3 regions of the Alcanivorax sp. NBRC 102024 genome follow, and region 2 is predicted to be linked to each of the others. Evidence: predicted binding sites of a transcription regulator. Region 2 holds the regulator's gene; each other region holds the start of a gene.
What was found. The regulator PhoB, encoded in region 2, activates phosphate uptake and scavenging genes when phosphate is short. The targets are predictions, from matches to a motif close to TGTCATANNNNTGTCANA.
Positions count from the first base shown of each region.

Region 1: a site for PhoB is predicted at 1,751-1,768, ahead of A0251_RS09445 (heavy metal response regulator transcription factor). Genes of this name have one in related genera too.
Region 3: a site for PhoB is predicted at 1,850-1,867, ahead of A0251_RS14540 (heavy metal response regulator transcription factor). Genes of this name have one in related genera too.

Region 1 covers NZ_BDAS01000005.1:4,841-8,119, reverse strand. The annotation lists gene A0251_RS09460 (copper resistance system multicopper oxidase) at 1-686, opposite strand, end outside; gene A0251_RS09455 (cytochrome c) at 770-1,330, opposite strand; gene A0251_RS09450 (hypothetical protein) at 1,348-1,638, opposite strand; gene A0251_RS09445 (heavy metal response regulator transcription factor) at 1,825-2,517, shown strand; gene A0251_RS09440 (heavy metal sensor histidine kinase) at 2,504-3,279, shown strand, end outside.
Region 2 covers NZ_BDAS01000001.1:461,320-464,598, forward strand. The annotation lists gene phoR (phosphate regulon sensor histidine kinase PhoR) at 1-1,226, opposite strand, end outside; gene phoB (phosphate regulon transcriptional regulator PhoB) at 1,338-2,042, opposite strand; gene ubiA (4-hydroxybenzoate octaprenyltransferase) at 2,240-3,112, opposite strand.
Region 3 covers NZ_BDAS01000010.1:104,419-107,697, forward strand. The annotation lists gene A0251_RS14535 (heavy metal sensor histidine kinase) at 1-1,130, opposite strand, end outside; gene A0251_RS14540 (heavy metal response regulator transcription factor) at 1,102-1,794, opposite strand; gene A0251_RS14545 (copper resistance system multicopper oxidase) at 2,088-3,279, shown strand, end outside.

The sequences.
Region 1 (3,279 bases), on a different contig from region 2:
ATGGACCGCTGTTCCAAGGTTTTCGCCAGCCCTTGACGGCGGATATCGGCAAAAGTGTCCCCCAAGGTTCGCTGCTGGTAATTGTAGTAGCCCTCCGCGACGGTCAGGTTGCGGAATACCTCGTGAGGGTCTTCAAAAGTCCAGTCGCTCAGGATGATCACATGCTCCCGGTCCGCGCCTATATCGCCGTCGGCCGGATCAATCACCAGTGGCCCCAGGTGCCCCAACTGCTCCTGCAGTCCCGAGTGGCTGTGATACCAATAGGTTCCATTTTGTTGAACGTCGTATTCGTACTGAAAGGTTTCTCCTGGCTTGATACCGGGAAAGCTCACGCCGGGCACACCATCCATGTTCTCGGGCAGAATGATGCCGTGCCAATGAATTGAGGTGTCATCAGCAAGCGAGTTGGTAACGTTCAGGCGAGCTCTCTGTCCTTCTTTCAACCTGATCAACGGCCCGGGCATGCTGCCGTTGATGGTGATCGGTCTGCCGACCTTTCCACCAATGTTCATATCCGCCCGGCGAATATGCAGATCAACCGCTGGATTCGCATTGACGACATCGCTATAGCTTCGCCCCAGAGGAGACGCCCAGGTCGGTGCCATCCTCGCCATGGCGAGGGCCGATGCCGCCCCGAGCGCTGATTTGATAAACCGTCGACGGCCCGCTTCTACTGGTTTTTCCATCATGTAACCTCTAATCTCGTTACCTGCTTGTCTCTCGCAAAAAACTTCTGACTTCGGCGACCAGCGTGGCGCAATTACCCAAGTCAATGATGATTGGCGTCATCGGCTCCCCGGGTGGTCAAGATTTGGTACTGCTCGGGCGACAGCTCGGGTAGACGCCGCAAGAAGGCCACCATATCCCAAATCCGTTCGTCATCATGGTTCGGCCCCCAGGCCGGCATGCCCGATGCCTTGATACCGTGCTTAATAACCCAAAAGCGTTTTCGGGCCTGCGACTCAAGGGCCTCTTCATCTTGATGCTGTTGCGTCAGATTCGGTGGCTGGGGGTTGAGGCCCAGTGCGAAGTCACTCTGAGCCTTACCCGGCTTGAGATGGCAACCGGCACACATGTCGTTGTAGTCGGCACCCCCCGCCAGTAGGCGGTCGGACGTATCCAGATCCGCTGGCACCTCGATCTCGTCCGACGCCCGGTCAACCGAGCGCTCGCGCAGCGTCTCCAGCGCCCAGTAGGTCAGAGGGGTGTGCCGATCATCCGCACCGACGGGATACAAGCCCGAGTAGATGAGCGCCCCGCCCGCCGCTATGGCGAAAACGAGTGCAAGGACCAGGCACTTGGTGCAAGACAAAAACCCAGGGGCCGCCATGTGCCCTCCTTCATGCTCTAGTGGTCGTGATTGGACTTACGCGGCGCGTCATCATCGGACTCGGAGTGCTTGTGCTGGGACTCCTTCGAGTCGGCATCACTCTTATCCATGTGGTGCTTGCACTTCTTCATCATGGCCTGCATGACCGGATCATCCATATCCATTTCGGAGTGGTCCATTTCCTTCATTTCCGAGCAGTTCGGTTTTTCGTCCCCCTCCATATGCTCCGAAGGTTCATGCGCCTGCACTGACAGGGCCAACAGAAGCGCCGGCAGGGTGGTCAACCAAAGTAGTGGTTTGTGTGTCATGGGGTAACTCCTCAAGTACAACGAAGGTGAACGGCAATTCAGTTTTTTCAGCAACTGAGTCTCAGACTAACAAACAGGCCCTGTCTGCCAGATGACTCGAACATTACATTTTTGTAATGTTCGTGTAACCTTGTCGTTGGACACAGTCAGCTACACTCGCGCGATACGGATCAGAAGAGGTGCTTCATGCGACTGCTGGTGGTAGAGGACGAAGTAAAGACAGGTGACTATCTGCGCCAAGGCTTGACCGAAGCCGGCTTTATGGTCGAGCTGGCGCGCAACGGGCTCGACGGCCACCACTTGGCGATGACGGAGTCATTCGAGCTGATCGTTCTGGACGTCATGCTGCCAGATGTGGACGGATGGCGCATCGTGCAGTCATTGCGCGAAGCTGGCCGCCAGACGCCGGTGCTGTTTCTCACCGCCCGCGACGCGGTAGATGATCGTGTTAAGGGCCTGGAGCTGGGAGCGGACGATTACCTCGTAAAACCGTTTGCCTTTACGGAACTTCTGGCCCGAATACGCACCTTGCTGCGCCGGCCGTCCACACCGACCCTATCGGAACAGCTGGAAATCGCCGACCTGTCCCTTGATCTACCAAAACACCGCGTTACCCGCGCCGGAAAGAGGATCAATCTCAGCCACAAAGAATTTTGCCTTCTGGAGCTTTTGGTCCGTCGGCGTGGTGAGGTGTTGCCTCGTTCGCTCATTGCTTCCCAGGTATGGGACATGAACTTCGATTCCGACACCAACGTGATCGATGTGGCCATTCGTCGGCTGAGGGCCAAAATTGACGATGATTTCGAGCCCAGACTGATTCACACAGTGCGCGGCATGGGGTACAAGCTTGACGTGGAAACCGACGATGAAGATCACTGACCGGCCACCACTGTCGCTGGCCGCCCGGGTCATGATATTTGTGGGACTGGCGATTGGGCTCAGCCTCATCTTGATCGGAAGTCTGCTCCTCAGTGCCGTTGAGCGTCACTTTGCCGAACAGGATGCCGGTGAACTAGCGGTGATGACCCAAGCCGTCGCCAAAACCTTGCTGAACGGTGGCAACGATTCCGCACAACAGAGTGATGCCCTGGCCAACGCCATATCCGGACATCACGGTGTCTTTTTCCAGGTTCGAAAGGCGCAAGGCGACATTATCTACAGCATGCCAGGAGCCAACCTGACTCAAGTAACCGACACGCTCGCCCCCACCTCCGAAATTAACGTAGAAAACGTGCAAACCTGGCAGGACGGCGATAAGACCTTCCGGGGTGTAGTCTCTGACGTTGAAGTCGGGGGCCGAAGCTACTCAATCACTACGGCGATTGACATGGGCTTCCACCTGGAGTTTCTGCGAAGCTTTCGCCGTGCTTTGTGGCTTATCATGACCCTAGCCGGTGCTATTACCCTTCTGGCCGCCTGGTATGGCATTCATCAGGCCCATGCTCCCCTGCGCAGGCTATCCGACAGGATGGGAGACATCCAGGCCGACCGACTCCATGTGCGCTTCGACCCCGCCTCGGTGCCATCGGAATTACAGGGCCTGGTAATCTCGTTCAATCACATGATCGGGCGGCTGGAAGACAGCTTTACTCGCCTATCGCATTTCTCGGCCGACATCGCACACGAATTGCGGACACCGCT
Region 2 (3,279 bases):
TTGATTTCCAGTTTGCCGTTATGACGGATCATCACATGTTTGACGATGGCCAGGCCCAGGCCGGTACCGCCGGTCTCGGTGACGCGGCTGTTGTCCGGGCGGTAGAAGCGTTCGGTGAGACGCGGGATATGCGCCGGGTCGATGCCGACACCGTTATCACTCACCGCCAGGTGTGCGCCACGCTCATCCTGCCACCAGTGAATACGGATCTGGCCACCGGCGGGGGTGTACTTGACCGCATTGGTGATCAGATTGCCGAAGGCGCTCTCCAGCTCCGCCGGGTTGGCAATCAGGCGGGCTTCTTCGGGCACGTCCAGCTCAATGCTGTGGCCCTTGTCGGCGCTGATCGCCAGGGCATTTTCGCGCATGCGCTTGAGCATGCCGTGGACAGGGACCGCCTGGCTGAGATTGTCCGCATTGGTGCCCTCCAGCCGTGCCAGCAACAGCAGGTCCGAGACCAGGGCTTCCATACGGTTGGACTGGTTGTCCATCTGGGTGAGGGCCCGCCGTAACCGGGACTGTTCCTCCGGCACCGTGTCCAGCAGGGTTTCCAGGTAGCCCTTGAGCACGGTCAGTGGGGTTTTCAGTTCGTGGCTCACGTTGGCCACGAAATCCTTGCGCATCTGTTCCAGATGATGGATCCGGGTGACATCCCTGGCCATCATCAACTGCTCGCCCACCCCAAATTCGGTAATGCGAAATTGCAGGATGCGGTTGTCGTCCACCGGCGAGGGAATCTCCAGCGCCTCGCGGAAATCCCCCTTGCTCAGGTATTCGGTGAATTTCGGATGGCGCACCAGGTTGGTCAGCGGCTGGCCCAGATCCTGGCGGGCGTTGAACCCCATGTAGCGTTCCGCAGCCTGGTTCCAGTATTCCAGGTAGCCGTGCTGGTCAATCAGAATGACCACATCTTCCAGGGCATTCACCGATTGCTGGGCACGGTGAATGATGCCCTGCAGATTTTCCTGGGCGCGGCGTTCTTTCTGGAAAAGGTGCTCAAGGCGGGTGTAGAACTCCCCCCACAGCCCGATGCTGTCCGGGGGTTCGGTGTGGTCATCGCGCACCAGCCAGCTGTACAGACCAAACAGCTGCCGGGTGCTCCAGATGATGTAGCCCAGCAGACCGACCACCAGTGGCCAGATGTGGCCCACTGCCAGCGCTGCCGCAACGGACAGCAGGATCAAGCCGACTATGCGATTTACTTCCTTGGCCAGACTGGCTTTCATGATCTCGCTTCCACCGCCCCGTTGCGGCTACGTGGGTGCATTCACCGTCACCGATCCGCATTGCATCACCTCTGGGGATTGCGCGCAACGCGCCATGCGGACCGGATCGCTTCAGCTTGCCTTGGCGGATTTTACCGAAAAACGGTAGCCAGTGCCGCGGACTGTCTGGATAAAGCGGTCGTAGCCGAAGGGGGACAGGGCCTTGCGCAGCCGGCGGATATGCACATCGATGGTGCGGTCTTCCACATAGACATTGGCGCCCCACACCTGATCCAGCAGCTGGGTCCGCGAATAGGCCCGCTCCTGGTGGCTCATGAAGAATTCCAGCAGACGGTACTCCGTGGGCCCCATGTCCACCGGCTCATCGTCGGCGCTGATGCGATGGCTCACCGGATCCAGGCACAGGCCTTCCACTTCGATGGCCTTGTCTGCCGCGGTGCTGGAAGCACGCCGCAGCACGGCCTTGATGCGGGAGATCAGTTCGCGGGTGGAAAACGGCTTGGTGATGTAGTCGTCGGCGCCCACATCCAGCCCCTGGATCTTGTTGTCCTCTTCGCTCTTGGCGGTAAGCATGATGATGGGGATTTCGTTGGTGGTCTCATCACGCTTGAGGCGGCGGGCCAGCTCGATACCGGTAACCGACGGCAGCATCCAGTCCAGCAACACCAGATCCGGGCGTTCATCGACAATAATTTCGTGGCCTCGCTGGGCGTTTTCCGCCTCCAGCACATCAAAATCGGCCAGCTCCAGCGCAACGGCCACCATTTCCCGAATGGCGGGTTCGTCGTCAACAATCAGAATACGGTTACGGGACATGGCTTTCCTTCCTTGCCTGTCTGTCTGTGTTGCCCTATTAGATTGCTTTTTTGTGACATCTGTATGACAAATTGGGCGGAAACGGGCGAAAAAGCAAGGGGGGGAAGCGTTACGAGGTACGAGTCGCGCGTGACGAAAAACCGGACAATCGAGACGGGGTTGTCCGGTTTTCGGAACTCGCCACTTTCAACTCGCGGCTAGAAGTACTGGAAATACAACCCGACAAACACACACGCCCCGGCCCAGTGGTTATTGAGAAAAGCGTGGAAGCTGGGCCAGCGTTCCCGGTAACGGATCAGGCTGTGCTGGAACAGGAAACTCAGGGACATGCCGGCCAGACCCAGGAACCAGGGCCAGGAAAAGTCCAGCCGTTGCCCCACCATGATCAGGGCCAGCAGAGTCAGCCCCTGGAGGATGGCGATCATCAAGCGGTCCGCATCGCCGAACAGGATGGCGGTGCTCTTGATGCCCAGTTTCAGGTCGTCTTCCCGGTCGCACATGGCGTATTCGGTGTCGTAGGCCACGGTCCACACCAGGTTGGCCACGTAAAGCAGCCAGGCGATTTCCGGCACGGCACCGGTTTCGGCGGCAAAGGCCATGGGAATGGCCCAGCTGAAGGCGGCGCCGAGAAACAGTTGCGGCATAAAGGTGAAGCGCTTGGTAAAGGGGTACAGCACCGCCAGCCCCAGCCCGCCGAAGGACAGCCAGAACGTCAGTTCATTGAGAAACAGCACCAGCACAAAGGCCAGCAGCCCCAGCCCGCAAAACAACGCCAGGGCTTTCTTGGCGCTGATAGCACCGGTGGCCAGCGGACGGCCTTTGGTGCGTTCCACATCGCCGTCGAAATCCCGGTCGGCAAAGTCGTTAATCACGCAGCCAGCGGCACGCATGATGATCACCCCGAGAATGAAGATCACCACGGTCTTCAGGCTGGGCGTACCGTTCCCGGCAATCCACACCGCCCACAGGGTCGGCCACAACAGCAACAAGGTGCCGATGGGGCGGTCCAGCCGCATCAACTGAATGTAGGGCCAGAGCGACGGGTAGCGTTGTTCAACGAAGGCAAACATGGGACATCCGGTTGTCAGGGGCGGGGGTAAGTTTCAAGTTGAAAGTGGAAAGTTTCAAGGCGCGAATCGAATGGGTAGCCAATCGAGATCGCCGATAACGCGCCGCCGCGCAAGAAGAGATCATGAATCGCGGCCCGCATGGTTTGGCGGTAGCGTGATCTTACCGG
Region 3 (3,279 bases), on a different contig from region 2:
GTGTGCCGAATGGCGTTCGACAGCAGGTTGGAGATGGCCCTGCGTAGCATGGCGCGATCACCCATTACCCCCGGTGCCTGACCCTCCAAAGACAGGGTGATATGTTTTTCCTCCGCCAGCGCCCCGAAGAAGTCGAACAGCTCCCTGACCTCGGTGGCCAGATCCAGCGTTACCTGCACCGGTTTGAGCAGGTCGTGGTCGCTCTTGGCCAGCCAGAGCATGTCGTTAACCATCTTGGCCAGGCGTTCTTGCTCTTCCAGATTGGAGTACAGGAGCTCACGATATTCGTCCAGTGTTCTGGCCCTGCCCAACGCCACTTGAGTCTGGGTGATGAGATTGGTCAGCGGGGTTCGTAGTTCGTGGGCAATATCCGCCGAGAAATGCGACAGCCGCGTGAAGCTGTCTTCCAGTCGCTCAATCATCTGATTAAAGGCGGAGGCCAGGTCCCGTAGCTCCAGAGGCATGCTGCGAAAATCAAGTCGCATATTCAATCGGTCGGCCTGAATACTGCGCATCTCGTCCGAGAGACCGCGTAAAGGCGCGTGTCCCTGGTGTACCCCAAACCACGCCGCTAGCAAAGTCACACCGCCAGTAAGCAACATGATAATCCAGAGACTGCGGCGAAACCCTTGCAGAAAATGCAGGTGGAAGTCCATGCCGATCGCCGTGGCAATGCGATATTCCCGGCTGTCGCTGACAAACCGTGTGACGACACCCCGATAGGCATTTCCGTCAAAGTGCCAAGTAGCCAGGTTATCGGCATGGATCCGCTTAACGGGGGAAAAAGCTACTATAGCCTGCGCGAAGTCAGCCCCCGGTGTAGCGAACACCAACTGGCCACGGCCATTCCACACCTGAAAATAAACACCGTGGTGTCCCGACACCGCCTGCGACAACGCCACCGGTAACCGGAGCGGATCATCCACCCTTTGCAGGGTCTGCGCTACCGCCTGGTTGATCACGACCAACTCGTCCGCGTCCTGCTCGGCGAAATGGCGCTCGACGGCACCGAGCACCAGATTGCCGATCAATACCAGGCTGATGCCGATGGCCAACGCGACAAAGACCATGACCCTGGCGGTTAGCGAAAGCGGACGCCGCTCAGTCGCCATCATCTTCAGCTTCCACATTGAGCTTGTAACCCATGCCACGCACCGTGTGGATCAGCCTGGTCTCGAAGTCGTCGTCGATTTTGGCGCGCAATCGACGGATGGCCACGTCGATCACGTTGGTGTCGGAATCAAAATTCATGTCCCAGACCTGCGAGGCGATCAGCGAGCGCGGCAACACCTCACCCTGACGGCGCACCAGCAGTTCCAGCAGGCAGAATTCCTTGTGGCTGAGATTGATTTTTCGGCCGGCGCGCGTGACCCGGTGCCCAGGCAGATCTAGGACAAGATCGGCCACCCTGAGCTGATCCGACAGGGGTGATGCCGAGCCTCGGCGCAACAGGGTGCGCACCCGTGCCAGCAACTCGGCAAAGGCGAAGGGTTTTACCAGATAATCATCGGCGCCCAGCTCCAATCCCTTGACACGGTCATCCACGCTGTCACGAGCACTAAGAAACAACACCGGCGTCTGACGTCCCGCTTCACGCAGCGACTGCACAATGCGCCAGCCATCCACGTCGGGCAGCATGACATCCAGCACGATCAAGTCGAAGGACTCGGTCATCGCCAGATGGTGGCCATCGAGACCATTGCGCACCAGACTAACCTGAAATCCAGCTTCAGCCAGTCCTTGGCGCGAATAGTCGCCTGTTTTGATTTCGTCCTCGACCACGAGTAGTCGCATCTATGTCTCGCCCTCCACATTTTGTTTCAACCTAACGGGTTATTCCCCACAGCAAGATTACACACAGATTACATTAATGTAATGTTTGGGTCATCTGGCTGACAGGGGGGGGCAGTTAACTTGATTACACTAGGCATTACTTATGTTGATGCAGTCGGCATTCCGGTCGCTATTGCCGGCCTGTCAGATCGGGCGTGACTCGAAAACGACAGTATCATCAACAAGCACTTCGCCACGGTTGATGTGATCGAGGGCAAGGTTATGAAAAACGATATCGCTGAATTGGAGCATTGATGAAAACGTTTAGTGCGACACGCCGTCACTTCGTACAGGGGCTGGTGGCTGGCGGTGTGCTGGCAAGCTTTCCAGCCCTGCTGCACGCAGGGGGCCGTCTGGAGAACCAGACACACACCGGTACCGCGCCCGTGCTGAGCGGCCAATCGATTGATCTGGTCGTCGCCGAAACACCGGTCAACTTTACCGGCGTGATCCGTATGGCGACCACCATCAACGGCTCCATTCCGGCACCGACCCTGAGGTTGCGTGAGGGGGATGAGGTCACCATCCGGGTAACCAACCGGCTCAAGGTCCCCACTTCCATCCACTGGCACGGGATCATCCTGCCCTTTCAGATGGACGGCGTGCCCGGCATCAGCTTCCGGGGCATAGCACCGGGCGAGACCTTCGTCTACCGCTTCAAACTGCAACAGAGCGGCACCTACTGGTATCACTCCCACAGCGGTTTTCAGGAAATGACCGGCATGTATGGCGCCCTCATCGTCGAGCCGCGCGAGGGCCGCGGTAGCCGTGAGGGAGATAGGATCCGCGCCGATCGCGACTACGTGGTGCAGCTCTCCGACTGGACCGACGAGGATCCGATGTCGGTGTTTGCCAAACTAAAGGTTCAGAGTGACGTCTACAACTTCAACCAGCCCACGGTTGGCGATTTCTTTCGCGACGTTTCCACACAGGGGTTTTCCGGTGCCCTGGACAAACGCCAGATGTGGAATCAGATGCGCATGAATCCCACCGATCTGGCCGACCTTTCCGCCGCTACCTTGACCTATCTGATGAACGGCCGAACGCCAGCGGGCAACTGGACGGGTTTGTTCACACCCGGTGAGCGCGTGCGCTTGCGTTTTATCAATGCAGCCAGTAACAGTTTTTACGACGTTCGCATTCCTGGCCTGACGATGGCCGTAGTGCAGGCCGATGGGCAGAATATTGAGCCTGTCGAGGTCGATGAATTCCGATTTGGGCCGGGCGAGACCTACGACGTGCTGGTGGAACCGAAGGATGAGGCCCACACAATTTTTGCCCAAAGCATGGAGCGGACCGGTTTTGCGCGCGGCACCCTGGCGGTAGGTGACGGTTTGAGCGCGCCGGTGCCGGCGTTGGATCCTGTCGAGTGGTTGACCATGGCTGACATGATGGGCCAGATGGATCACGGCAAAATGGATCGCGGAGCCATGGGACACGACGCGG